Regions from separate parts of the Paenibacillus kribbensis genome, predicted to be linked through region 2. Evidence: riboswitches for the same ligand, from Rfam matches in the RefSeq annotation. Region 2 holds a riboswitch; the other holds the start of a gene.
What was found. Region 2 has a riboswitch for ZMP and ZTP ahead of B4V02_RS01945 (TIGR01440 family protein). Riboswitches for the same ligand answer to the same signal wherever they lie in the genome.

Region 1 (14,833 bases), 1.6 Mb from region 2:
TAGGAACAGATTGATTATAGCCCCACAACCACAAGCTTCCATCGGATTGAATCAGACTCCCAGAATCATAGGAACGAATACGGGATGTAGATTCTTTTTCGGCCGCCCATGCACTAGAGCTGAACAACAATAACGCGATCATACTGAGTAATAGAGTCCGCCTTTTCATACGCTTTTCCTCATTTCTTCATCAGTTATATAAGATAAAAACCAACATCTTGGGAAATATCCCCTTATCCATAGACGTTGAATATTTAGAAAGGTTTTCCACAAATTGATGAATTCCAATAAAATAGCCTCCAAACCCATGTTCAGAGACGGGGGTTGGAGGCTATTTTTGAGCATGGAAGCAGAATATGATTTGGGAAAAGTTAACTCAATGGCTCACCCTGCTATAAACGGACTAATTTGCGATTCGGCTGCGCACAATCAATAAGGTTTGTTCTTTGATTTGTGCAATTTCTCGGATGATCGCAGCTGTTTTGGCTTCATAGGATTGTTTGGCATCCAGGTCCTTTAGCGAGGCAAGGTTAATGTCAACGGTCAGCAGGGCGGATTGTGCAGCAGCTTCAAACAGGATCGCGCCTATGCCAAGATCAGAAATAACATTTTTATTGGACGTCTCTGCAATACGGCAGGCATGGGACAATCCGTCCCGGCATACTTCCAGCAGACGCATTGGTATCTCAATGGCAGCTATCACCGCGGTCTGTAGAGAATGGGTACGATAACGCTTTTCCTCGTCTGTTCCTTTGGGGAGCTTGAGCGCTGTCATGTACTGTTCAAAGGAGCGGATGTCTGCGGCCATCAGTTCCTCACAGCGTGTGGTCAGGCTTTCCATGCTGCGAATCACTTCGGTGATTTGTTCGTGGATGTGCGCGAACTTTTCTCCTTGTGAAAGGTTGGCGGTCATGGAGGTCATCGCCGCGCCCAGCGCCGCAGCCAGTGCGGATATACTTCCCCCTCCGGGCGTAGGAGCTGCGCTTTCAGCCTCTTTCAGAAATTGTCGAATGGAATCATTCCACGACAGTTCACTCATGAATAAACCACCTCTCGGGAGTATTGTTGCAGCTCAATCGCTTTGAGCAGATTTTTGTACAGGATGGCCGTCGTTAATGTGCCGACACCGCCAGGTACGGGAGAAATGGCATGTATCTTTTCTCCAACGTCTACAGCGGCATCTCCGACTATTTTTCCCTCCAGCGTCTCGTTAATTCCCGCATCTACCAAAATTAGGCCGGGATGCACCATATCCGATGTAATTACATCAGGGCATCCGACTGCGACGAAGGCAATATCTGCATGACTCAAATGTTCTGCAATATCACGTGTGCCCGCATGACAGGCGGTGACGGTGGCATTTTCTCTTTGCAGCATGTGAAAAAGAGGGAGTCCCACGGTCTGTCCGATGCCGACTAGAGTGACATTTTTGCCTGCCAAGGTGTGGCCGTAATGCTTGAGCAGCTCAATACAGGCTTGAGGTGTAGCGGGATATAGCCCGGCTTCACCAGTAACGGTAGCCAGCTTATTACCCGGGGTAATTCCATCAATATCCTTGTACGGGGCGATGGACTGTTTAATGACAGATGCGGATAGATGTCGGGGAAGGGGCAATTCCAGCATAATGCCATGTACATGCGAAGCTTCGTTCAGGCTGTCGATCAGGTGCAGGAGCTCGGCTTCTCTAACATGACGGTCAAAGGTATGGAGATGAAAGGAGATGCCCAGCTTCTCCGCTATTTTTTGCTTGGTCCGGGCGTAGTAGGCAGAGGCAGGATCACCTTCTACCAATAAAGTTGCCAGATGGGGACGATGTCCTTGCTGTTTGAGCTGTTCCACCTGGGAACGGATCGTTGCATACACTTGCTCAGCTGCTTCTTTGGATTTCATAATGATAGCCATTGTTCGGGCCTCCTCTGAATTTATCGCACAAATGGTGGAATCAACAGGGTGTCATGGTCTTGTAAAACAAAAAAAAGTATTTGCACAAGGTCGTCAGGATAGACGAATCCTCTGCAAATACTTCTCCCAGGCGAACGGCACGCTTTTGTTTGTATGCTCCCTCGTGGTTTATTCCACTGACTTCGCCAGTCACATACAGCGTTATTTGCTTTATATTTTAGCAAATAATCTCCCGAAAATAAACCCGTGAACCATTGGTAAATGGCTAAATGATTTAATGATATGACAAATGTCATACTCCTGAACTGACGTTTATGACTACAGCGGCCAGAGGCAGCTCCTTATACTGAGGTTAGATCTACATGTGCGTCTGACGAAGATCAAGGTACAGACGTCATTTTTAAAGGAGGATCAACATTAAGTATGGCACAGCCTTCATTAGCCCAATTGAAAAAAAATATGGCTCCTTACGAAAAAATAAATACGAAATCCAGTGTTCTGCAGCTCATTAACACCTTGGGTCCGCTGATCCTGCTATGGTATGCGGCTTATCTCAGTCTGTCGGTATCCTATTGGGTGACGCTTCCGATTACTGTTATTGCTTCAGGGTTTGTGGTAAGGACATTTATCATTTTTCATGATTGTGGTCATCAATCCTTCTTCAAAAGCCGCAGGCTGAACGACATTGTGGGAACGATTACAGGTGTTATTACGCTCTGTCCGTATCATCAATGGAAAAATAGTCACGCGGTCCACCATGCAACCAGCAGTAATCTCGATAAAAGAGGTACAGGGGATATGTGGGTACTTACAGTGGAAGAGTACGCCCAGGCTTCTGCATGGACACGGCTGGCTTATCGCATATACCGAAATCCTTGGGTTATGTTCGGATTGGGTCCGATTTATACTTTTTTGCTTTCCTATCGGTTTAACGTCAAAACAGCAAAGCGTAAGGAAAAAATAAACACTTATATCACAAATATATCTATCGTCGCCTTGTATGCATTGTTGTGCTGGGCTATTGGCTGGCAGTCGTTTCTGCTGATACAGGTGCCAATCTTTTTTGGTTCAGGCATGCTGGGAATCTGGCTGTTTTATGTGCAGCATCAGTTTGAGGATTCGTATTTTGAGCATGATGAAGAGTGGAGCTATATCAATGCAGCCGTAGAAGGCAGCTCTTATTACAAGCTACCTAAAGTATTGCAATGGATTACGGGGAATATCGGCTTTCATCACGTCCATCACTTGAGTCCCAAAGTGCCAAATTATAATTTGGAGAAAGCCCATGAAGCGACACCACTACTGCAAAAAGCGACCACCATTACCATGAGCAGCAGTCTGCAATCTCTGAAGTTCCGGCTTTGGGATGAAAGCACGAAAACCTTCTTGACCTTTAAACAAGTGAAGCCGCTGCTGGGCAAACGTGTTGCTGTTTCGAAACCCATTCCTGCACCTGTAGTGAGCACGGAAAGAAAATGAACAAAAAGAAAATGATTGGTACGCATTTCGATATGATAAGATAAGGGACAAAAGGAATGTGAAGGAGAGAAGGGTAGGCAGGATGCAAAAATGGTATCAGATTTTCCAAAAAAATACGGGACTTAGCCCTTATGTGTGGGTTGTCTTTTACATCCTGCCCTTTTATTATTTCAGTTCCTCCTCTACTAGTCATATTATTCTGGGCACCGCCATTATTTTAGTGTTTTTTGCTTGTTATGTGCTGGCTTTTGTTTCGCAGGGCTGGCTGGTATACTTCTGGACCAGTGTACAGATTGTCATATCGATTACTATGACGCTGCTGTTCAGCTATATGTATTTTTCCATATTTATCGCTTATCTGATGGGTAATATTAAAAGTAAATCCGCATTCACGACACTGTATATTGTTCTGATGGTTGTTACGATTGGACTGATCAATTATGGTTTTGTTTCTGAAAATCCTGTTTTTATCAAGCAGATTCCTTTTATTTTGCTCAACTTGATTGGTGTGATTCTTCTTCCAATCACGAATTTTAATCGTAACAAAAGTGATCGCCTTCAAGTACAATTGGAGGATGCCAATAAGAAAATATCGGAATTGATTAAGCTGGAGGAGCGGCATAGAATTGCACGTGATCTGCACGATACCTTGGGTCAGAAGCTGTCACTCATCGGACTGAAAAGCGACCTGGCGGGCAAACTGATGGATCAGTACCCGGAGCGGGCTCGGAATGAAATTAACGATGTTCGACTTACGGCGAGAAGTGCGTTAAAAGAAGTGCGGGAAATGGTGACTCAAATGCGGGGCATGCGATTAGAGGATGAACTGCTGCGTATCCGACAGATTTTAAAGGCTGCTCATATTGAATTGACCCTGGAGGGCGACCCGAAGCTGAAGCATACATCATTAATGAACGAAAATGTGCTTAGTATGTGTATGAAGGAGGCGGTGACCAATGTGGTTAAGCACAGTGGAGCCACCGCTTGCTCCATCATCATTGAGCCGTCTCGCAAGGAATTGACCCTTCGGATTCAGGATAATGGGACAGGCGTTATGGGAGAAAATGCAGTTTTTCGGGGACATGGCCTGCAAGGAATAAAGGAAAGACTCGAATTTGTGAATGGATGTATGGAGCTGCATTCAGATGAGGGAACGACCCTGGTCATTAAAGTGCCCAATATCACTGAAAAGCCGAACGAGGAGGTGGGGTCGTGATTCGAATTGTCATTGCGGAAGACCAGCGTATGCTGCTCGGTGCTCTTGCTTCGCTGCTGGACTTGGAAGAGGATATGAAAGTAGTCGGAAAAGCGAGCAACGGGGAAGAAGCTGTAGAGCTGGTCAAGCTGCACCAGCCGGACATATGCATCATGGATATCGAAATGCCGATAAAGAGTGGATTGGATGCGGCTGAAGAACTCAAGGGATTGAACTGTAAAGTGATGATTTTGACCACATTTGCTCGCCCCGGGTATTTTGAACGGGCCATCAAGGCAGGTACGCACGGCTATTTGCTCAAGGATAGTCCCAGTGAAGAACTGGCTTCCTCCATTCGCAGTATTATAGCGGGTCGTCGCATTTATGCCCCGGAACTGGTCGATGATGCCTATGCCGAAGTCAATCCGTTAACTGAGCGTGAGAAGACCGTATTGGCACTCATTGCTGATGGGAAGAACACGAAGGAGATTGCTGGTGAACTGTATTTAACGACAGGGACGGTGCGCAATTACATCTCAGTCATTCTCGACAAGCTGGGTGTCAAAAACCGGATTGAGGCGATTACACGTTTTAATGAAAAAGGCTGGTTTAAATGAGTGACTGGCAGAAATATTTGAGCAGAAACAGAGATGGCTATGAAGCAGGATATGGCAGCTCTGTTTTTTTGTTTTATCCATAGATTTGATATGCCTTTAACATACTTCCTTGTGATACAATAGGATAGTTGTCCACAGGATGGACTGGAGTACAAGGAGGAACGAAAACCGCATGAAACATGCCCCTTTTATCGCTGTTGAAGGGCCTATCGGAGCAGGTAAAACAACGTTGGCTTCGATGCTTTCAACCGAGCTGCATATGCCGATCATTAAAGAAATTGTTGAGGAGAACCCGTTTCTCGATAAATTTTATCAAAATATAGATGAATGGAGCTTTCAACTGGAAATGTTCTTTCTCTGCAACCGATACAAGCAGCTGGAGGACACCGGCCTGCAATATCTCGAGAAAGCTCAGCCTGTTATTTCTGACTATCATATCTACAAAAATCTGATTTTTGCCGAACGCACACTTAAGGGTATAAAGCTTGAAAAATATCGTAAAATTTATCACCTGCTGACAGATGACATGCCTAAGCCGGACATTATCATTTATATTAGAGCCGATTTGGATACTTTGCTGGGCAGAATTCGTAAGCGGGCACGTTCATTTGAACAGGAGATGGACCCCGCCTATCTGGAGCAGTTAATTAAGGATTATGATAAAGGCATTCAGTTTCTTGCTGAGCAATCCCCTGCGCCCCGTATATTGACCATAGATGGGAATGAGATTGATTTTGTAGAAAACCAAGCACAGTTCGAACAAATTGTTTCCGATGTAAAGGAGCTTATTCAATGAATAATTACAACATTCCCGCGAATGCCCTGATTACGGTAGCGGGCACGGTAGGTGTAGGGAAATCCACGCTAACGGCAGCTTTGGCTGAACGCCTTGGCTTTAAAACCTCTTTGGAGCAGGTTGATCATAATCCGTATCTGGAAAAGTTTTATCATGATTTTGAAAGATGGAGCTTTCATCTGCAAATTTATTTTCTCGCTGAGCGCTTCAAGGAGCAAAAAAATATTTTCTTGTCCGGTGGAGGCTTTGTGCAGGATCGTTCCATTTATGAGGACACAGGTATTTTTGCGAAAATGCATGCCGATCAGGGAACGATGAACCCTACGGATTATGAAACGTACACGAGCCTGTTTGAGGCGATGGTGATGACGCCATTTTTCCCGCATCCCGATGTGCTGATCTACCTGGAAGGCAGCCTGCCATCCATACTGAACCGGATCAAGGAACGCGGTCGCGAGATGGAAATCCAGACCGAAAGGGCCTATTGGGAGCAAATGCATCGCAGATATTCCAAGTGGATCAACGAGTTCGATGCATGCCCTGTTCTGCGTCTAAACATTGATGAATATGATGTACATGATCCGGCTTCTATGGATGCCATTTTGACAGAAGTAGGCAAAGTGATTTCCAAAAAATAAGTTTTACTTACCGTCCAAGAGGACGGTTTTTTTGCGTTATATACTCTAAAAAAATATGCACATATATGCAGATAAGCTCACTAAAAATGATTCATCAGGAATATAGTTTAACGCTTATGAAGATGGTATATTTTAATGGACATAAATAAGAACATACGTTCTGATTTGTGTTTTCTTATTAAGAGTCGTGGTATAATATGAGCAGATGGAGCTGATTCTATTGGTAGAAATGCTGGATCCCCGGAATGACTTTTTGTTTAAGCGTATTTTTGGAAGTGAGGAAAATCGTGATGTGCTTTTAACTTTCCTGAATCGTACTTTTGAGGAAGCGGGGAAACCTCCATTAACAGAAATTATACTTTTGAATCCGTATACGGATAAAGACGCACCGCGTGATAAGCAGTCTATTTTAGATATTCGGGCCAGAACGTTGGAAGGTCAGCTTATTAATGTGGAGATGCAGCTTTTTAATAAATATGACATGGATAAGCGAACCTTATTCTATTGGAGTAAGCAGTACGCAGGACAATTATACGAAGGCCAATCTTACAAGCTGCTAAGAAAGTGTGTGACAATCAACATTTTGAATTACTCTTTCCTGCCGAATGGCCGATATCATAATGTGTTTCATTTGACGGAGGACCGTACGGGCATCCCGTTTAGTGATGATATGGAGTTGCATTTTCTAGAGTTGCCCAAGCTGGATGAGCAAGTTGTCCCGGCTGGCAGAGGCGGTTTGGTCAACTGGCTTTTATTTTTAAAGGGAATTAATCCATCTCAATGGGAGGTGCTAGCTATGAATGAACCTGGTTTGAAAAAGGCGATGACTACGCTGGAGTTTCTAAGTCAGGATAAAGAGGCACGTTTACAGTATGAAGCCCGACAAAAGTACCTGCATGATGAGGCTTCTATGATTGAAGGCGCAAGGGAAGAAGGAGAGCGCCAAAAAGCTCTTGAAATTGCACGGAACATGCTGAATATGGGCCTTGAAATCGAAGTGATTGTAAAAGCGTCTGGCTTATCTGAATCAGAAGTCCGCGCATTGAAGGCATAAAATTAAAAGCATACAAAGACTGTAGTACAATCAGAAATAATTGGAGCTGATGACTACAGTCTTTTTTTGTCGAATAAAGGATGGTGAAGAACAAGATATATCTACGATATAGTGGACAAGCCTTGGTTAGAATGCGAGAATAGATACATACATTTGAATGAGAATGACTCACGGGGAGGATGGGATACTTTGATGCGCTTTGGCATTATTGGAACCAACTGGATAACGGAGAGGTTTATTCAAGCCGCGATGGAGACGGACGAATTTTCCCTGACCGCGGTATACTCACGAACAGAGGATAAAGGCAAAGCTTTTGCTGCTCAATATAACAGCCAAGCAGAGGTTTTTACAGACCTGGCTCAAATGGCTGCCAGCGATCAGGTGGATGCCGTATATATCGCCAGTCCCAATTCCTTGCATGCGGAGCAGGCGATTGTGTGTATGAATCACGGAAAGCATGTGCTCTGTGAGAAGCCGTTTGCTTCAAATGCAACAGAGGTGCGGAGCATGATCGAAGCCGCACGCAACAACAATGTTCTGTTGATGGAAGCCGTTAAATCCACGCTTATGCCCAACTTTAAAATCATAAAGGAGCATATGTATAAAATAGGCCGGGTCCGGCGTTATTTTGCAAGCTACTGTCAATACTCCTCACGCTTTGATGCCTTTAAGCAAGGAAACGTATTAAATGCCTTCAATCCGGCTTTTTCCAATGGTTCCTTGATGGATTTGGGAGTGTATTGCTTATATCCTATGGTGGCACTGTTCGGCAAACCGGATGAGGTTCGTGCAGTGGGTGTGCTATTGTCCTCTGGCGTCGATGGCGAGGGCAGTATTGTGATGCGATATCCTGATATGGATGCAGTTGTCATGTATTCCAAAATTACCGATTCCTATCTGCCTGCTGAAATTCAGGGTGAGAATGGAACGATGGTGATCGACAAAATCAGTCAGCCCTATGAGGTGAAAATCCATTATCGGGACGGCACCATAGAGGATTTGACGAAAGCTCAGACCCGTGAGCCGATGTATTATGAAATTCAGGAGTTTATGGATCTGATCAAAATTGGAGAACACAACAGTTCCATTAACTCATTGGAGTGTTCACTTGCAGTCGCTGAAGTGATGGAAGATGCAAGACAGCAGATCGGCCTTCGTTATGAAGCGGATTTGAAAAATATGTCTGCACATTAGTTTGTTGAATGATCAGTATGACACGAGCATAAAGGCTGCCGATTTTGCAATTTTGCAAATATACGGTAGCCTTTTTTTGCTTGTAATACTTCCACCCTGTTCGGCAGCTCCCAAAACGTACATAATGCAATGAGCAGATACAACATTCGAAATGAAGTCACTACAGGAGGAAAAAAACAATGGCTTATCAAGAAATCCATGGCGTACGGGTATGGGGAGCGCCCGATACAGGAGCATTATCACAAGCACGTACGTGTGCGGAGAATGGCAATGTGATTCAGGCGCTGCTGATGGCGGATCATCATAAAGGCTACAGCCAGCCCATCGGCGGTGTAGTGGTGTATGACGGACAAATTTCGCCTTCGGGCGTCGGCTATGATATTGGCTGCGGAAATAAAGCGGTAAGAACCAAGTTGTTTGCGGCAGATGTTAAGCCCCACATTTCATCCATCATGGATAAAATTGCACGTCAGGTTTCGTTTGGCGTAGGTCGTGTGAATGCGGTTCAGGTCGATCATGAGCTGTTCGATGATCCCGATTGGGCGGTATATGCAGCGATTGGGAAACAGGAGCATGACAAACTCAAGTCCCTGGCGAGAGAACAACTGGGTACGGTAGGAAGCGGTAATCATTTTGTTGATGTATTCATAGAGGAAGCGACAGGGCAGGTCTGGATTGCAAATCATTTTGGCAGCCGGGGCTTTGGGCATAAAACGGCGAGCGGATTTTTAAACCTGGCCGCTGGACGGGATTTTCTCGGTAAAGCGCCGGGCGAGCATATGGATCAGCCGCCAGTGCTGCTGGACATGAACAGCGAGCTGGGGGACATGTATTACCGTGCGATGCGGCTTGCCGGACGTTATGCTTATGCGGGACGTGATTATGTTATAGATCAAGTGCTTGGTATTATGGGGACCGAAGCGGACATTGTCGTGCATAATCATCATAACTATGCATGGAAGGAACAGCATAATGGACGTGACACAATCGTTGTCCGCAAAGGCGCTACTCCTTCAGCCCCTGGACAAATGGGCTTTATTGGGGGAAGCATGGGGGATATTTCGGTCATTGTACGGGGGAAGGATACGGTAGAAAATCGGGACTCCTATTATAGTACCGTTCATGGAGCGGGTCGGATTATGAGCCGTACCCAGGCGGCCGGTAAAATGAACTGGAAAACCCGTACACGAAGTGGCGGCCAAATTACAGACCAGCAGATGAAGGAGGCCGTTCGGAACTATGGTGTCGAGCTGCGCGGAGCGGGAACAGATGAAAGTCCGTTCGTCTACCGCAAGCTGCGTGAGGTACTGGACGCTCATTCTGAGACTGTGGAAATTCTGCATGAGCTGAAGCCGATTGGAGTATGCATGGCTGGGGCCAATGAGTTCGACCCATACAAGGACTAACGAAACGATCTATATAAAGCTGAACACAAAAGACACGGAAACGGAGTAGGCAGAATAGTGGTGTACAAGTAACAAAAAGACGATGCCCGGCAGAAGTGTTCATTTGCCGGGCATCGTCTTTTGAGTACATATTTGAGTATATAATAGAAAGAAAGTTTTGAATGCTATGCTTGCTGTAACCCCGCGCCTTACAGTTGATCGGCAAAAAGCTGTTCTTTGATGAAATCGACCGGCATTTCTTGACCTGTCCACAGCTCAAAGGCCAGTGCTCCCTGCCATAGCATCATGCCCAAACCGTTAATGGCGGTTGCGCCTACGGATTCGGCTTGCTCTATCAGCCTGGATTTAGCCGGGCTGTATACGACATCGGTCACAATCAGGTCGGAACGAAGCATAGACACATCTTCAATCACACTTTTACCTTCCAGCGGTTTCATGCCGACACCTGTACCGTTAGCGAAAATGTGGCTTGTACGAATCTCTTCACGTAATTGTTCTTGGTCTTCCAGTGGATAAATACTTGCCTTGACCTGGGCGTGTTTCATATCTTCATTAATAATGCGGACATTTTCTTTTGCGCGGGCAAAGAACTGGTCGTCGCGAGCGAAAATTGAAATTTCAGCCAGACCAGCCCGAGCGGCTTCAATGGCAATCGGAGTAGCAGCACCGCCTGAGCCGACGAGTGTCATTTTTTTGCCTTTCAGATCAATCCCGTGTTCACGCAGGTTGCGAACGTAACCAGATCCGTCTGTACTGTAGCCTTTCAGCTTGCCATTGGTATTTACCACAGTATTGACTGCTCCGGTAAATCTGGCGCTATCGTCCAACTCATCAAGGTACTGAAGAATAGTTGTCTTGTTAGGCATCGATACGTTATAGCCGCGTATATTCAAGGCTCGTAGACCTCGTACCACTTCTTCCAGCTGTTCATTCCCTACTTCAAAGGCCATATACACATTGTTCAGCCCCAGTTTTTCAAACGCAAGGTTGTGCATAGCCGGAGACAAAGAGTGTCCGATAGGTGTAGCAAGTAGTCCGATAAGTTGTGTTCTTCCGTCAATACGTCCAGCATTTTTCATCATATAATCCTCCAGGTTAATTGTGTAGTTTAATGAAACACTTTTTTATATCGATAAGCAACAAACATGGCCAGCAATATACTGACTACGGCAATCGCGATATCCAGAATGAAAACCGAGGTAATTCCCAGACTTTTGGACATGCCCCCGGTAGCGAGCGGCATCAAGATGAATGCAAGGCTGGCTGCAATGTTTACGAAAGATGTCGTAGTCCCTTTGTTTTTGCGGAAAAATTCGGTCATAACGGTAAGAGCGATTTGGAATATGCCCGCGGTCGACAAGCCAATTAAGAATGAACTGATTATAGTGGCGACAGGATTGTGCCATGTAATTAAAGCCAGCAAGGAAAGCAAAGCAACAAACGGATACACAATCATGACGGTAACCGGTTTAATGAGTCTGCCAAGTGCCACGGCTAACAGAATAACGGAAACCAATGAACCTATACTATAGTAGCTCAGCAGTTTAATGGCACTGGCCTTCTCCATGCCCAGGGCCTCTTGACCAAAGGTAGGCAGCCATAGCTGCACGATCATGAACAATACAGTGGAAGTAAAACCGATAATGATTAGAGACAGACCCTCTTGCCAAAACTTTGGCTCACTGTGGAAAGTATCCACCGATTGGGCAGTGTTGGTTGCAGCCTGTTGTTCCTCCAGTTTGTGATTGGGAAAGGCTGTCATCGATAAGAAGATACCGCTCAGCAGATAAATACCTGCCGGAATAAAGAAGGAGTAGCCATAGAACATATTGTGATCGATAAAGAATGCGATCATGAACGGAATAACAATGGCACCGATAGAAACGGATGCTTTGACCAAGACGGTTGCAGATCCGGCTTTTTTTCCGAACCCTTCAATTAGTGCAGGATAGGTTCCCGCATCCATCATGGAGTTACAAACCCCTGCGATAATGGCAAATACAAAGGCCACGGCATAGTTGGGTGCAAGGGGAATGCCGATCAAGAAAATTAAATACGCAAAGGATGCAATAACAATAAGCGGTTTCCTTCCGTATTTGTCTGACATTTTTCCGGCTACCCCGAGTGCTAGCAGCTTACCGATCCCGATGGCCGACACCAGATAACCAATGGCAGCCTTATCCGTATTCAATTGCACGGTCAGGAAGCTCATATTCGAGGAGAGAATAACATTGATCATACCTAGAAGAAAATAATTGATGTAAAGCCCTGCTGCCATTTTGATATAAGGATTTTTCATAAGGTGTAACTCCCAACTTAATTTTTAGATCAATGGCCTAAGTAGGCATTGTCCAGCCGTACTGCAGTAAGCCTGAAATAAAGTGAAAATATTCACAATATTTCAATGACTCAATTATGATATGCCTTTATTATATTAAGGAGTGGTATCATAAATCCAATGCATATTTCTATCATTTTCTATAGTTTAGGTCTATAATTTTAAATATAAATCAATGAAGGAGACTCCATGTTATGAACCTGAAACACTTACAATATTTTCGTGTACTTGCAGAAATGGAGCATTTCACCCAGGCTGCTGCACGATTATGTATTACTCAGCCCAGTTTGAGCCATGCAATTTCAGAATTGGAAAAGGATTTGGGGGTTCATTTGTTTGAAAAGCAGGGAAGAAATGTTCGGCTGAACAAATACGGGCGGTTTTTTCTAAAGTATGTAGAGCACGCAATGGACGAATTAGAGAAGGGAGAGCATGATTTGCGGGAATTGGTGAGTCCAAGCCAGGGGACCATAGATTTGGCGTTTATCTACACGTTGGGCTCTCATTTCATTCCGGCGATTATTCAAGCCTTCTCGGCTTTGGACGGCCGCAAGGACATATCCTTTTCTTTTCACCAAGGGAATACGAACGATATTATTCAAGGCCTGAAGCAGGAGCATTATGATGTGGCATTCTGCTCTCATGTTGAAAATGAACCGGATGTGGAGTTTATTCCGCTGGCTCAGCAGGAGCTGGTCGTTATTGTTCCACCCGATCATCCGCTGGCTTCGCTCAATCAAATTGATCTCAAGGATACGGCGGATTATCCAATTATCTTTTTTAACAAAAAAAGCGGCGTCCGGCCCATTATCGAAAATTTGTTCGCCAGAGCAGGGGTTACGCCACAAATCATTTGCGAGATTGAAGAGGATACGGCAATGGCAGGACTGGTGTCTATCAATTACGGGATCGCGGTCATGCCCCGAATTTCTTCGCTAGAATATTTTAACGTCAAAATATTGCCTATTGTAAATCCCGAATACGAGCGGTTTATCTATCTGGCCAGCATCAAAAATAGATATTTATCCCCGGCGGTCGTGGACTTTCGGAACTTTGCACTTAGCTATGGCGAGGAATTTTATCTGAAAACGCATCAGCGTGTCTAAGCTGTGTCCCGCAGTATTTTCGCTTGATAAATTTTAAAATGTGTTCTATACTTCATCATCAATACAGAAAATGTGAAATGATTCACATTAGTAATGCCACAAGACTTACTTACAAAAGCAGGTGAATTCATGATGAAACGTTCTTCTTTCTCGGTGGCGACTGGCCTATATGTAAACTATCTTCTGTTTGGTATGTTTAATATTATGCTGGCGTCACACATGTCCTTTTTAACAGAGCATTTTCATACAGATCAGGCGGGCATCAGTCTTTTGGTTTCCGCGATGGGATTTGGCAGGCTGTTTACGCTGTACATATCTGGAGTGCTCTCTGACCGTTATGGTCGCAAGCCGTTTATTGTGGCCGCAGGGCTGCTGATGGCCGTTTTCCTGGTTGGTATACCGCTAAGCCCCAGCTTTGAAATGGCGATGGTGCTGGCTGTACTGGCAGGTGTGGCGAATTCCTTTCTCGATTCCGGCACCTATCCGGCTCTGATCGAGGCGTTCCCGCAGTCTTCCGGTTCGGCTACAGTTTTGGTAAGAGGCTTTATATCCATTGGGGCGGCATTTTTACCGTTGATGATCATCTTTTTTATGAATCACGATATTTTTTACGGGTTTTCATTTTTTGTGCCAGCACTTATATTTGGTCTGAATGCGATTTATTTGTTCAAAATGAAATTTCCAGACATGCGGGTTCAGTCACCAAAGGAGTCCTTACGTGATACTTCGGTATCTGGCGTTGAACAAACGGTCGAATTGGTAGCAAATGACCGGAGTAAGCCGCGGTTTTGGCAGGAAGGACTGAGTCTTATTTTGCTCGGCTTTACAGGACCAACCTTGCTGTATATTGTTCAGCTGTGGCTGCCTACCTTTGGACAGCAGTTTATCGGTCTGACCGAGTCAGAGTCTCTTAGACTATTAGTCTATTACAATGTCGGTTCACTGGTTTCCGTGTTTGTACTGGTTATTGTGTTAAGAAAGTGGATCAAGCCTGTTCAGGTTATTCTCATTTATCCTTGTATTTCTTTGCTGGCATTTGGGGCGCTTCTTCTTTTCAAATCACAGACAGCGGCTATTATTTGTTCAAGTATTATAGGGTTTTCTATCT
Region 2 (14,833 bases):
GGATATTATATATTAGGCTTTGTGGCGATTTTGGGTATAGCGGTGGTCGATTTTCGAATATTTATAAAAAAAGCACTGTATGTATATGGAGGCGGAATATTCCTGCTCGTGCTCGGTTTTTTTGGCGGGACGGTTAACAACTCTCAGGGCTTCTTGAAAATTGGTGGCTTGAACCTTCAGCCTGCTGAGGTATTCAAGCTGGTTCTTATCATCTTTCTGGCGTACATGCTGATCAAAAAGCGCAAGAGCAGGCTGTATTTTGTTCAGGACGTACTTCCAGTCGCTCTGGTGAGCTTTGTTCCTTTTGCTATGGTGATGGCGCAAAATGACTTGGGTAACGCGCTCGGATACATCGTTATTGTCATCGGTATGCTATGGATTGGGAATGTGAAGGCATCCCATGCGCTGATCGGGTTTACCATATTTGCAGTTGCTGTTGGCGGCGGACTCAAAGCCTATATCTCGTTTCACGATGAGATTGATTCGTTTATGAAGGGGATTGGGCGCAGTCACTGGGTAGAGCGTCTGGACCCTTGGCTGGTACCGGAAAAAGCGACCGCGAAGGCATCCTACCATACCAAAAACGCCAAGCTGGCGATTGCCTCTGGCGGGATGATGGGCAAGGGCTTTCTGCAGGGAACCTCGGTACAATCCGGGCGTGTTCCTTATACGTATGCGGATTCTATTTTTGTAGTGGTAGCGGAGGAATTTGGCTTTGTAGGCTCCTCGGTGCTACTCTTGTTATATTTTATTTTAATTCACCGAATGATCCTGATATCACTGGAATGCCGTGATCGAGCCGGACCGTATCTTATCGTGGGTATTGTGTCCATGCTGCTATACCAGATTTTTGAGAATATCGGCGCGTTTCTGGGCATCATGCCGCTCACGGGGATTACGCTCCCGTTCATCAGCTACGGGGGGACGTCGCTGCTCATTAACATGGCTAGTATCGGCTTGGTTATGAGTATTAAGGTCCACGGTCAGGAGCTGGAGGATGATCTGCCACAGCCTTCCAGAGCGAGCTTGACGAAGGCAAAAAAAACCTAGTGTACATGGATTGTGGATGGAACGGTTAATGCGTAATATATGCTGCGCTTCCGAGCGTTGGGAATCAGATTATGCAAAATGCGGATAAAGTAAAACGGTACAGCAAAAAAAGTCCAGATTGCGAAATCTGGACTTTTTCCTATCCGCAGATGATCATGGACCAGTCTTTGCTCTGATATTTTACATAGATTCATAGGTTTAGATTCTCCCGAACCGGACAGACTGATAGACATGATAGAGTTTGGGTTTGGGGGGACGAAGATGAAAAGCTGGGTAAAGCAAGCTGCCATGATCCTATTTTGTATTTCGATCTTAATGATGTCCTGGGAAGGTCAAAAAACGGATGCTGCCATGACCGCAGGAACCAGAGGCCCTATAACGTCAGGAGTGACAACAACAGGGGCGAGAGTGATTCCACATGAATCCATCCGGCTGCGCATTTTAGCCAATTCAGATCGCCCGGAGGATCAACTGGTCAAGCGCGACATACGGGACGCCATCGTGCAGGAAATGAATGCCTGGGTGGGTAAGCTGGAAAACCCGCAAAGCTTGGATCAGGCGAGAGCGTTGATTGCTGCCCACTTGCCTGAAATTAATCGTTTGGTAGGTGCCGAGCTGGCTCGGCGTGGCATTGCATATCAGTATCGGGTGGAACTGGCAAGTGTTCCTTTTCCGACGAAAATGTATGGTGGTCTTGTCTATCCTGCTGGGAATTATGAGGCCCTCCGGGTCACACTGGGGCAAGGCAAAGGGCAAAATTGGTGGTGCGTGCTGTTTCCACCGTTGTGTTTTATTGATGCAGGCAGTGGGGAGGCAACGGCACAAACGGCAGCGGCAAAAGCAAATCGCGGAGACAGTCAGACAACTGCGAATGGAAATGAACCGGAAGTACGTTTCTTTCTGTGGGATGCTCTGATGGGGTTGTGGGGCTGGGTGAGCGGCTTGTTCGTCTAATCTTGAGAGTAGCAAGTCTCCCATATGCTATAATGGGATGTACAGTATATATACACATGGCAGAGCCGATTCAATTGAGTTTTCAAAGCAGGCTTCTTTGGAGACCAAGCAACATGAATCGGGCTGTATGACAATAAGATATGGGATGATCTGATATGACCGATAAATTGAATCCAATACAAGATTTGCACAGAGCGTTTGCACAGAAGGAGAAGCCCAAGCAGGAGCTGGATGAACAAGGGATTCACGAGCTAAAGCAGACAGTGGAGGCTTCGCATACAAAATGGTGGGATGTAAGATGTTTGGTTCCCGAAGCGGATATGACTGCAACTGCCAAGAGGGCGTCTGCTGGCATGGAAGAAGCTGATACTACGGTTGCGGTTCGTGAGATTGGAGAGGATGTCTCCGGTGAAATGGGGGTTGGACAGGCTCGGATTGCGGCGGAAAAGGGCATCCGTGAGGCCGCCGAGCTGCTCCAGGCGGGAGAGACGGTAGCCTTCCCTACAGAAACCGTATACGGCCTGGGTGCTGATGCACGCAGTACAACAGCAGTGGAAGCGGTATTTGCCGCCAAGGGGCGTCCTTCCGACAATCCGCTCATTGTACATATTTCCGATCCTGTCCAATTGAGCGGTATGGTAACCAACATAAACGATACGGCCCGAGCGCTGATGGATGCGTTCTGGCCGGGACCGCTGACGCTAGTGCTGCCGGTGGTGCCGCAGGCGCTGTCGCTTCGTGTGACGGCAGGACTGGACACAGTCGGCGTACGTATGCCGGATCATCCGATAGCGCTGCGTCTGATCGCGGAGGCCGGTTGTCCGCTGGCTGCACCAAGCGCGAACCGCTCGGGAAGGCCCAGTCCAACCCTTGCACAGCATGTGCAGGAGGACCTGGGGGGCCGCATCGGCGGCATTCTGGACGGAGGCCCCACGGGTGTGGGGCTGGAGTCCACGGTGGTACAGGCCGGTGACGACGGAACCGTCACCATCCTGCGCCCCGGCGGCGTGACGGCCGAGCAGCTCGCTGCGGTCGCTCGCGCTGTCGTGCTCGACCCGGCGCTGGCCGCTGCTTCGCCCGGCGAGGACGCCGACAGCCCGGCACCGCGTTCGCCGGGCATGAAGTACACGCACTACGCGCCGCGCGGCCGCTTGAGTGTGGTGCAAGGCCCGTCGCCCGATGCGGTGGCGGGCTGGATTCGCGCTGCGCTGGCGGAGGCTCGCACACGCGGAGAGCGCACGGCGGTGCTCGCGTTTGACGAGCATGCCGCCAGCTATGCCGGAGAGCGCGTCTACGCGCTGGGCAAGCGGGATGCGCTCCATGAGGCGGCGCAGCGCCTGTACGGCGTGCTGCGCCGCTGCGATGAGGACGGCGTCACTTATATTTTATCGGAATCCTGTCCGACCGACGGATTGGGAGACGCCGTTATGAACCGTCTGTTGAAAGCGGCGGGTCACCGAGTTGTTCGTCTTTAGAAGACTCTCATATTTTGCTGGAGAACAGAAAGAATTTCAGTCTAATCGTAACCGCTCTTAATAAAATTCTCATCTCTCCTCGTCCCGTACAGGCTCATCCGTAGTATGCTTGTACTGTTTTGCCCCTTGTCCGCATAACGTGTACAAGAAAGGACGGATAATGGAGGGATGGAGTATGCTGTCAGCCTCTGCCCATGTCGGGCAGGTTGTAACGATTCTGATCATGGCAGTAGCGCTGGGGATGGATGCGTTATCGCTGGGCGTAGGGATCGGCATGAAGGGGATACGCCTGCGGGATATGCTGCGCATCAGTACGGTTATTGGCTTTTTTCACATTCTGATGCCATTGCTGGGGATGTTCACAGGCCATTATATGAGTTCCTTACTGGGCTATGTGACGACCTATTTTGCAGGTGGGCTACTCATCCTTTTAGGCGGGCATATGGTATATAGTTCCTTCAAGGGGGACGGCGTGCAAGTATTGGATCATCGTTCACCTTTGGGTCTTTTGTTGTTTGCACTTGGGGTAAGTGTCGACTCGTTTTCTGTAGGGGTGTCGCTGGGGATGTTCCAGAGTGATCTGGTGCTGAGTGTTCTGGCGTTTGGCTTTTGCGGAGGAGCGATGGCGATGCTGGGATTGCTGCTGGGTCGCAAGGTCAGCCGTAATCTAGGGGATTACGGAGAAGCCGTGGGCGGTGCTATTTTGCTGGCGTTTGGCTTTATGTTTATGTTTTGATTTTAGCGTGGAAAGTGTAAAATAATACAGGATGATAGTAAAGGCTTAGGATGATAGTGTCCTCTGTTTATATATTTTGAACATACGGGGGGTGAAAACGTTGAAGCATATCTTATTCGTATGCACAGGGAACACCTGTCGCAGTCCAATGGCTGAAGGAATGCTGCGCAAGCTGGCTGCTGAACACGGATTGGAGCTGGAGGTGCGCTCTGCGGGAGTGGCTGCGATGGAAGGCACACCGATATCTCGGCACGCAGAGGCGGTTCTACGGGACCAAGATATCTCGGATCGGATGACCTCGACCTCTTTGAGCGGCGGACTTGCCGAGTGGGCCCATCTGATTTTAACCTTGACGCAAGGTCATAAGCAGCATGTCATTCAGCGGTTTCCCCATGCGGCGGACAAAGTTTTTACGCTCAAGGAATATGTGGAAGATCGGGATACAGTGCTGGATGATGTACAGGAATTAGATGGCTTATACGCTTCACAACAGTTGATGGCTTCACTCGGACAAGAGCTGTCGGCGCAGGAGCGTGAGCGAATGATTGAGCTGCACCAACGTATCCCGGGCTTTGATATTTCCGATCCATTCGGGGGTTCGCGGGAGGATTACGATGTCACAGCGGCGGAAATCCGCACGGCACTGCATAAGCTGCTCGACAAGTTAAAGGCTTCCTCCGAATAAAGTCGGTGTTGCTCATCTGATTTGTACGGAATCTGTTGATTTTCGGCGGTTAATCCGTTAAGATAAGGTGGAAAAATGAGAATCCGGTGTAACTGGCGACAACAGTGGGATTAACCACGATGGAGCATCGGATATACGGCCGGTCGCCTGGGCAAAAGAGCAATTCCACATTGGTGTGGACTGCTCTTTTTTCGTATATGAGCTATTCCGGATCTTCTGCTGCCTTCTTGTTCTTCCATTTTTTCTGCTCGAAATCCGAATCATCGGCTATAATATAGTCAGATTATGATATCAGGAGAAAGTGTGTTGAACTTAAGGCATGAGACCATGCCTTGTCTCTGATGGACTGTTCAACCAAGGGAGGTTCCAATGGCAGGACAATTGGATCGTGAGATTTCACTTGAGGCACAGACCGCTTCTGTCGTGCGGGAACTCGCTGAAGCGGCTGATCTGAAAGTTGGTCGCTTGCTGGTTGTTGGCGTAAGCACGAGTGAAGTGGCTGGAAGCCGGATTGGCACGGCTGGGGCGCTCGATGTGGCTCAGCAGTTGCTGGCTGGAGTAGAGTCCGTACGCCGAGCATATGGCTTTGACGTGGCGTTTCAATGCTGCGAGCATTTGAACCGTGCACTGGTCGTAGAGCGGGCTGTGCTGGAGCGGCTGGGATTCATGGAAGTTGCCGCCGTTCCTGTCCGTACGGCAGGCGGCTCTATGGCTGCCATTGCCTATCGGTCACTGGACGATGCGTGTTTGGCGATGAACGTGCAGGCACATGCCGGGATAGACATTGGCGAGACGCTGATCGGCATGCATCTGCGCCCCATAGCCGTTCCGTTTCGCCCAAGCCTTCGCTGGATTGGCGAAGCACGTGTGACTGCGGCATACACGCGCCCTCCACTGATTGGCGGACAACGGGCAGTGTACACCCTTGAACAAGAAGACGGCGGAAACTGTGACTAGCATTTGGCGTGGACTGTTTGTTTTGTATTTAGCATACCCAACAATTGACTATGGAGAGGGAGTAATCAATCATGATGGAACATCTGCGTAATAGTGACCCGGCAGTGCTGGAAGCAATGGGACTTGAACTGAAACGGCAACGCCACAATATCGAGCTGATCGCATCCGAGAACATCGTCAGTGAAGCGGTTATGGAAGCGATGGGCTCCGTACTGACGAATAAATATGCTGAAGGTTATCCAGGCAAACGTTACTACGGTGGCTGTGAGCACGTAGATATCGTCGAGGACATTGCACGTGATCGCGCCAAAGAATTGTTCGGTGCCGAGCATGCCAACGTGCAGGCTCACTCTGGAGCACAAGCGAACATGGCGGTATATTTGGCAGCGCTCAAACCCGGTGATACCGTACTCGGTATGAATTTGGCACATGGCGGCCATCTGACACACGGAAGTCCCGTTAACGCTTCCGGCTTGTTGTATAACTTTGTTGCTTACGGCGTACGTGAAGACGACTTCCGCATTGACTATGACGAAGTGCGCAAGGCGGCCTTCAAGCATCGCCCTCGTTTGATTGTAGCCGGAGCGAGCGCATATCCGCGTACCATTGATTTTGAAGCCTTTGCTTCCATTGCCAACGATGTAGGTGCGCTGTTCATGGTAGATATGGCACATATTGCCGGTCTGGTGGCAGCGGGTATTCACCCTAACCCGGTTCCACATGCTCAATTTGTAACCACAACGACGCATAAAACGCTGCGTGGTCCGCGTGGCGGATTGATTCTGACTCGCAAAGCGTGGGCACAGGCGATTGACAAGGCGATTTTCCCAGGTACTCAGGGTGGTCCATTAATGCATGTGATCGCGTCCAAAGCGGTTGCCTTGGGTGAAGCGCTCCAGCCTTCTTTCAAAACCTATGCACAAAACGTGGTTCGCAATGCACAGGTGCTGGCTGAGACACTGCTGGCAGAGGGAATTAACATCGTATCGGGTGGTACAGATAATCACCTGATGCTGCTGGATACGCGTAATCTGAACATTACAGGCAAAGAGGCAGAGCATGTACTGGATTCCGTGGGCATTACGGTGAACAAAAACGCGATTCCTTTCGACCCGACCAGTCCGTTCGTTACCAGCGGAATTCGTATTGGTACTCCTGCTGCGACATCCCGTGGTATGGATGAAGAGGCTATGGTCAAAATCGGTAAAATCATTGCCGAAACGCTCAAAAATCCGAAGGATGATACGGTATTGTCCAAAGCAAGCCAAGCGGTTGGCGAGCTGACTGAAAAATTCCCGATCTATCCGGGTACTCAATACTAATTATATCGGCCACTTATCCAGGTTGAATAAGGCTGTTTTCCTTCTGTAAGTCGGAGGGGAGACAGCCTTTTTTGTTTCCTGGCGACTTGAAACGTACATTTTTGGGTAACAAGCGTTTGTGGTAAGGCTCCATCTGGCAGTTTAAGGGTGCCTCCTTCAAGCTGGCAGAGTCCATAGAGTTGGACATATATAATGAAGCGTTTACAAAAAACATCAAGGTAGTACGAATTACGATGGCATCGATTTTAAAGCTCGACAGGCTTTGATGGTCAAGGGCCGTTAGGGCCTTTTTTGATGCTATTTTCTATGACAAAAGTCACTTGTGAAGTGGCGGGCTAGGTATTTTACTTTACATATCTTTCTCTTGGCCAAAGGTTGCGGTGGCAGGTGTTAAATCAATCAAGGGAATGTTATAATAAACAGGATTTACAGGCACGCACTGCATCTGTGCTTATTTGGCTTGTACAAATAGGTTACATAGATCCCTTTCCATTCAGGATGTTCGATATTCTGGTGCGGAAGAACGTGACGATAATACCGGAGGGAATATATCATGGCAAAACTGGTGGTTTGTGATCACCCTTTGATCCAACACAAACTTACATTTATCCGCGATGTGCGGACCAACACCAAGGATTTCCGCGAGCTCGTGGATGAAGTAGCAACTTTGATGGCTTATGAAATTACGAGGGACATCCCGTTGGAAAGCATTACGGTGCAAACACCGGTTGCTGAGACAGAAGGTAAAGTGATTTCCGGACGTATGCTGGGCCTCATTCCGATTTTGCGTGCAGGCTTGGGTATGCTGGATGGCGTCGTAAAATTGCTGCCAGCAGCCAAGGTAGGCCATGTGGGATTGTTCCGCGACCCTGAAACATTGCAGCCTGTGGAATACTACACGAAGTTGCCTACAGACGTGACTGAGCGTGAATTGATCGTTATTGATCCAATGCTTGCAACAGGCGGCTCGGCGATTGCTGCTATTGATGTGCTGAAAAAGAGAGGCTGCACCCAAATTAAAATGATGAATCTGATTGCCGCTCCTGAGGGAGTCAAAGCTGTGCAAGATGCGCATCCTGATGTAGACATTTATGTCGCTGCATTGGACGAGCGTCTGGACGAGCATGGCTATATCGTTCCGGGTCTTGGTGACGCGGGAGACCGCTTGTACGGAACCAAGTAAATCGCCTTTGGCGGTTCGGCAAATTTATGGACGTTGCGGACAGGTCATTTTCATATTAAAAAGATCTGTAAACCGGACGTTTATTATGAAAAGGGGTTCAATTCAAAATGTCTAAAATCAAAGTAATGACCATTTTTGGCGTGCGTCCGGAAGCGATTAAAATGGCTCCTCTCATTTTGGAGCTTCAGCGTCATCCGGAGCATATCGAGTCCGTGGTATGCGTTACAGCTCAGCATCGCCAAATGCTTGACCAGGTTCTGGAGGTCTTTAACATTCACCCTGACTATGATTTGGATGTGATGAAAGACCGTCAGACACTCAACGAAATTTCCATACGTGTACTTCAGGGGCTGGAGCCTGTATTGCGTGAGGCCAAGCCTGATATTGTCCTGGTTCACGGTGATACGCTGACGACTTTCCTCGCTAGCTACGCAGCCTTTATGCAGCAAATCGAAGTAGGGCATGTGGAAGCAGGCTTGCGGACATGGAACAAGCTTTCTCCATATCCGGAGGAAATGAACCGTCAGCTCACAGGTGTGCTGTCTGATCTTCATTTTTCGCCTACTTCTTTATCTGCTGGCAATTTGCGGAAGGAAAATAAACCTGAATCGCGAATATATGTAACAGGAAATACGGTGACTGACGTATTCCAGTATACCGTTCGCCAGGATTACGAGCACCCGGTACTCGATTGGGCTCAAGGCAAACGTTTGATTCTAATGACAGCTCACCGCCGGGAGTCACAAGGGGAGCCACATCGTCAAATTTTTAATGCGGTAAAACGGATTGCGGACGAATTTGAGGATATCGCCATCGTATATCCGGTTCACCCGAGTCCGGCTGTGAAGGAGCCTGCATTTGAGATTTTAGGCAACCATCCGCGTATTAAGCTGATTGATCCGCTGGACGTTGTAGATCTGCACAATTTTTATCCGCACACGCATCTGATTCTTACGGATTCCGGCGGTCTTCAGGAAGAAGCCCCTTCGTTCGGAGTACCTGTACTGGTACTGCGTGATACGACCGAAAGACCGGAAGGAATTGAGGCGGGCACATTGGAATTGGTTGGTACGAGTGAAGAGAATGTCTACAATCGAACCAAGGCACTTTTGACGGATTCTGCGTTGTATGAGTCTATGAGTCAGGCAGCGAATCCTTACGGTGATGGACAGGCTTCGGTAAGAATTGTCAATGCGATTTTGCACCATTATGGCGTAAAATCTGAACGTCCTGAGGAATTTCACACAATGTTCACAAAAGGTGTTCGCTCGTTATAATATTCCTTTACAAGGCAAGCATACAGTTAAACTGTACGGTTACCAAGGGATACAGCATTTTTAGATGCTTTGTCGACTGATTTTTATACTTTAGGGCACTAAAATATCTCAATTGACAAAGCGTCTTATATTTAAGTAAAATGGACTGGAATTGCAGGGGTGACATGGAAAAGTGGTCAAACCTTCCAAGCAAAACAACAACCAAAAAAACACCGGAAATGCCTTCAAGGCAATTGGACTGGTGAGCGCTATCGGCATTGATCTGACGGTATGCACACTGGGTGGTTTCTATGCCGGAAAATGGCTTGATGCCAAACTTGGTGGCTCCGGAATTTGGATTGGCGTAAGCGTTCTCGCAGGCTTGGTTGTAGGCGCATTGAGTATTGCCCTTGTGATCGGAAAGGTATTGAGGGATAACCATGAATGAGATGACCCGTATGCAAAAAATGTTATGGATCGTAGCGCTTATAATTATGGCTCTGTGTTTCCTGGTCTCCGCTTTCATGCCCCAACATCGTGATATTGCTCACGGAATCATTCTGGGAACGGGAGTAAGCTGTCTAAATGTGCTGTATATGGCCTACAAAATTCGACAGGTTGCGAGTGCGGCCGCCGGTGAAAGAAAGAAGAGAGTGGTAGGTATTGGCTTTGGCGTTCGATTAGCGACCTCAATTTTGGCAGTGGTGCTGGCTGTAGAATTTCCGGCCTATTTCGATGAGATCGCTGTAATGGCAAGCCTTGTAACTGGGCAATTCCTTCTTTTAATTATAGGCATCATATTCGCGCTTCAGGAAAAATGATGGCTCAACTGAGAAAGGGGTGAGAAAACATGTTGCATGAATCACCGATTATCCAATTGGGCGGGTTTAGCATTGACTTGTCCGTCATTATTATGCTGGTTGTGACCTGCGCTATTGTGTTTGGACTGGCTTTTGCTGCAACGCGCAATTTGTCTGTGGACAATCCAGGAAAGCTACAAAACTTTTTGGAATGGGTTGTCGAATTTGTTCAAGGACTCATTTCCAGTACGATGGATTTGAAAAAAGGGAAGCCATTCCTTTCTTTAGGGATGACGCTGATCATGTTCATTTTCGTCGGAAATATGCTGGGTCTGCCGTTCGGAATCGTGACTGAATTCGATAATGTGCAAAGCGCACAAGTATTCGGGCATGATATCGTTCCGGTCAAGGAAGCATTAGAGCAAGCACAGGCGACTCATCCGGGCGAAGCTGCCCATGTAGGTGTCAACTGGTGGAAATCACCTACCGCAGATGCAGGGGTATCCATTGGACTGGCATTGATGATCTTTGTTCTGGTTCATTTCCTAGGAATCTTCCGTAACACCAAAGCTTACTTTAAGCACTACGTTCAGCCATTTCCTTTCTTTCTGCCAATTAACCTGATTGAGCAGTTCTCAAAACTACTGACACATGGTATGCGTCTATTCGGTAATATTTTTGCCGGCGAAGTTTTGATCAGTGTTCTGCTGAAAATGACAGCACTTGGTGTTGGAGGTATGGTTGCTTCCGTATTGGGACTCGTGGTCTGGCAAGGATTCAGTATTTTTGTCGGCAGTATCCAGGCGTTCGTCTTTACGATTCTGACGTTTGTATATATTTCACAGTCTATTGATACGCATGAAGAAGAGCATTAGACAGGCTCATTTTCCGGTTTTTAGTTAAGTTCAGGAGTGCGCTTCGCTCTTAACTGCAAATATATGTAAAATACAAATACACATTACTAAGGAGGATTTTTTAAAATGGGAGTTTGGGCATATATCGCAGCTGCAATCGCAGTAGGTTTGGGCGCTTTGGGCGCTGGTATCGGTAACGGTCTGATCGTAAGTAAAACAGTTGAAGGTATCGCTCGTCAGCCTGAAGCAAAAGCAACATTGCAAACAGTAATGTTTATCGGTGTAGGTCTGGTCGAAGCCCTGCCAATCATCGGGGTCGTTCTGGCATTCATTTTCTACGCAGGTGCTTAATTGAATGGAAGCAAGGTTTGGCGGGGAAGGCACAGCCATCCGCGCCTTCTTTGTTCGTTTGAATATGAAAGATCTAGGACTGACGTTCACCGGAAAGGAGTGACTTCAATTGCATTTAAATTGGACAAGTATCGTGTTTACTGTCATTGCATTTTTGATCTTGTACTGGTTGCTGACCCGTTATGCATTCGGCCCTCTCTTTTCAGTTATGGAGAAACGGCGTGAGCTTGTTTTGAAGCAAATGAGTGAAGCGGCACAAACGCGTGAACAGGCTGCTGCCTATGTTGAGGAGCAAAAACAGGCTCTCCAGCAAGCGCGCAAGGAAGCCTATGATATTATCGAGCAGTCGAAACAAACTGGCAACAAGCAAGCGGAGCAAATTATTATTCAGGCTAAAGACGAAGCGGTTCGCCTGAAAGACGAAGCTGTTCGTGAAATCACAAGCGAGCGCAATAAGGCGGTTGCCGAGCTGCGCAGCGAAGTGGGTAAAGCTTCGGTACAAATTGCTTCCAAATTGATTCAAAAAGAAATCAAGGAAGACCAAGTCCAGGGAGAGCTTGTCGACCAGTACCTTAAAGAGGTAGGAGGCAAAGCATGAGCCGGGATACGGTAGTTGCCAAACGGTACGCGAAGGCTTTGTTTGAAGTGGCAGAGCAGGAGCAGACCATTATGGAGACCGAGCAGGAACTGCGTGCTTTTGTAGAGGCTGTATCGGGGGATGCCGAAATCCGTAAGTTCATTAATTCTCCTAACATTACGGAAGAGGTCAAGCTTCAGGTTCTGGCCAACAGCTTTGAAGGCAAGCTGTCTACCTCGCTGATTAACACGATTAAGCTGTTGATTCAGCGCAGCAGAGCCGATTTGTTTGAAGATCTCCTTGCCGGATACCTTGAGATTCAGGAGTACAAGCTGGGACTGGCCCATGCAAAGGTATATTCCACCTATGCGCTCAGTGAGCAGGAAATAGCAACGGTAGCCGAGGAATTCGGAACCCGTGAACATAAAACAATCCGTGTGGAAAATATAGTAGACCCGAGTCTGCTGGGCGGATTGAAAGTGGTTATCGGCGATACACTGTACGACGGCAGTCTGGCCGGCAAGCTGGATCGTCTTGAGAAATCCTTTAACAGACGAGTATAGAAGATAGGGGTGAACACACTTGAGTATCAAACCTGAGGAAATCAGTTCATTGATTAAAAGTCAGATTGAACAATATAAAAATGATATCGAGGTCGTTGAAGTCGGCACTGTTGTTGAAGTCGGCGACGGTATTGCCCGCGTCTACGGACTGGAAAAAGTCATGGCCGGGGAATTGGTTGAATTCGATAACGGCGTATTGGGCTTGGCGCTCAACGTGGAAGAGAGCAATGTCGGTGTCGTTATTCTTGGACCATTCTCTGACATTCGTGAAGGCGGTCAAGTTAAACGTACAGGCCAAATCATGCAGGTCCCTGTTGGGGACGCACTGATTGGACGCGTTGTTAATCCACTGGGACAACCAGTCGATGGCAAAGGTCCAATTGCTACCACGGAATTCCGTCCGGTGGAAAGTCAGGCTCCAGGTGTTATGGCCCGTAAATCCGTACATGAGCCAATGCAAACAGGAATTAAAGCCATTGACGCTATGGTTCCGATTGGCCGCGGTCAACGTGAGCTGATCATCGGTGACCGTCAAACAGGTAAAACTTCTATTGCAATTGATGCGATTTTGAACCAAAAAGGCAACGGCATGAAATGTATCTATGTTGCTATTGGTCAAAAACAATCCACGGTAGCTCAAGTTGTTGAAACATTGCGTCGTCACGGTGCTTTGGAATATACGATTGTTGTTACGGCATCTGCTTCTGAACCATCACCTTTGCTGTACATTGCCCCTTATTCCGGCTGTGCTATGGGTGAGTACTTTATGTACAAAGGCGAGCATGTCCTTGTCGTATATGATGACTTGACCAAACAAGCGTCTGCATACCGGGAGCTTTCCCTGTTGCTGCGTCGTCCACCGGGTCGTGAGGCTTATCCGGGTGACGTTTTCTATCTGCACTCTCGCTTGCTGGAACGTGCAGCGAAGCTGAATGATGAATTGGGTGGCGGCTCACTTACTGCGCTTCCGTTTATCGAGACACAGGCTTCCGACGTTTCTGCATACATTCCAACCAACGTAATTTCCATCACGGATGGACAAATCTTCCTGGAAGCTGACTTGTTCTATGCAGGTCAACGCCCGGCGATTAACGTAGGTATTTCTGTATCCCGTGTAGGGGGCTCCGCTCAGATTAAAGCGATGAAAAAGGTTGCAGGCTCCTTGCGTCTGGATCTTGCTCAATATCGTGAGCTTCAAGCGTTCTCCCAATTCGGTTCCGATCTGGATAAATCCACTAAAGCCCGTCTTGACCGTGGCGCGCGCATGATGGAAATCCTGAAACAGGGTGTACATCAGCCGTTGCCTGTTGAGCAGCAAGTCGTGAGCTTGTACACTGCTGTTAAAGGCTTCCTTGATGATATTCCGGTAGCGGATGTAAAACGTTTTGAAAAGGACTTCTTGTCTTTCATGGTGTCTGATCATCAGGATGTGCTCCAATCTATCCGTGATACCAAAGACTTGGTGGCTGATAACGAAGCAGCTTTGAAGGCAGCTATCGAGAAATTCAAAAAATCATTTGCCACGTCGGTTTAATACATGAATTTGCCTGTTTATGACGAAAAATGTTCTAAGGAAGCGTGCCCCTCGGGCTTTGGCTTCCTTGGCATGTTTTACCCTCAATAACAGGCCCTTTATCATATGTTCGGCTGGGCTTGAATCTTTACAAAGTGGCTTTGTTTTTCTCAAAGCTAACGATTGCTTACGAAGTTAGCTTTGGCCTTGCCAAAGCTTGAAGGTGGTGAAATCATGGCAAAAGGTATGCGCGAGATTAAACGTCAGATTAAAAGTGTGCAGAGTACAAAGCAGATTACGAAAGCGATGGAAATGGTCGCTGCATCCAAGCTGAGAAAGGCTCAGGAGAAAGCGGAGTCGGCTCGCCCTTACGCAGAGAAGCTTAAGGAAGTCGTCAGCAGTATTGCTTCTGGATCGAATAACGTCAAGCATCCAATGCTGGAGACGCGTCCGGTCAAGAAGACTGCTTATCTCATCATCACATCTGATCGTGGTCTGGCTGGTGGTTATAACGCCAATATTTTGCGGCAGGTTACGCAGACGATTGCGGAACGTCA

Region 1: linked by a shared signal. The riboswitch ahead of B4V02_RS20655 (bifunctional 5,10-methylenetetrahydrofolate dehydrogenase/5,10-methenyltetrahydrofolate cyclohydrolase) and the one ahead of B4V02_RS01945 (TIGR01440 family protein) in region 2 are both predicted to bind ZMP and ZTP.

The regions. Positions count from the first base shown of each region.
Region 1 covers NZ_CP020028.1:4,627,022-4,641,854, reverse strand. Annotated here, with positions in the region: gene B4V02_RS20665 (stalk domain-containing protein) at 1-169, opposite strand, end outside; gene B4V02_RS20660 (cyclodeaminase/cyclohydrolase family protein) at 404-1,039, opposite strand; gene B4V02_RS20655 (bifunctional 5,10-methylenetetrahydrofolate dehydrogenase/5,10-methenyltetrahydrofolate cyclohydrolase) at 1,036-1,902, opposite strand; ZMP/ZTP riboswitch at 2,020-2,105, opposite strand; gene desA (Delta(5) desaturase DesA) at 2,326-3,381, shown strand; gene B4V02_RS20645 (sensor histidine kinase) at 3,464-4,597, shown strand; gene B4V02_RS20640 (response regulator transcription factor) at 4,594-5,193, shown strand; gene B4V02_RS20635 (deoxynucleoside kinase) at 5,366-5,989, shown strand; gene B4V02_RS20630 (deoxynucleoside kinase) at 5,986-6,627, shown strand; gene B4V02_RS20625 (Rpn family recombination-promoting nuclease/putative transposase) at 6,833-7,681, shown strand; gene B4V02_RS20620 (Gfo/Idh/MocA family protein) at 7,874-8,875, shown strand; gene B4V02_RS20615 (RtcB family protein) at 9,055-10,281, shown strand; gene B4V02_RS20610 (shikimate dehydrogenase) at 10,470-11,360, opposite strand; gene B4V02_RS20605 (MFS transporter) at 11,390-12,580, opposite strand; gene B4V02_RS20600 (LysR family transcriptional regulator) at 12,814-13,725, shown strand; gene B4V02_RS20595 (MFS transporter) at 13,858-14,833, shown strand, end outside.
Region 2 covers NZ_CP020028.1:429,233-444,065, forward strand. Annotated here, with positions in the region: gene B4V02_RS01915 (FtsW/RodA/SpoVE family cell cycle protein) at 1-1,050, shown strand, start outside; gene spoIIR (stage II sporulation protein R) at 1,312-2,004, shown strand; gene B4V02_RS01930 (L-threonylcarbamoyladenylate synthase) at 2,358-3,479, shown strand; gene B4V02_RS01935 (manganese efflux pump MntP) at 3,655-4,215, shown strand; gene B4V02_RS01940 (low molecular weight protein arginine phosphatase) at 4,316-4,900, shown strand; ZMP/ZTP riboswitch at 4,979-5,060, shown strand; gene B4V02_RS01945 (TIGR01440 family protein) at 5,270-5,857, shown strand; gene B4V02_RS01950 (serine hydroxymethyltransferase) at 5,929-7,179, shown strand; gene upp (uracil phosphoribosyltransferase) at 7,733-8,362, shown strand; gene wecB (non-hydrolyzing UDP-N-acetylglucosamine 2-epimerase) at 8,470-9,639, shown strand; gene B4V02_RS01965 (AtpZ/AtpI family protein) at 9,812-10,066, shown strand; gene B4V02_RS01970 (ATP synthase subunit I) at 10,059-10,439, shown strand; gene atpB (F0F1 ATP synthase subunit A) at 10,469-11,293, shown strand; gene atpE (F0F1 ATP synthase subunit C) at 11,399-11,623, shown strand; gene atpF (F0F1 ATP synthase subunit B) at 11,733-12,221, shown strand; gene B4V02_RS01990 (F0F1 ATP synthase subunit delta) at 12,218-12,763, shown strand; gene atpA (F0F1 ATP synthase subunit alpha) at 12,783-14,297, shown strand; gene atpG (ATP synthase F1 subunit gamma) at 14,511-14,833, shown strand, end outside.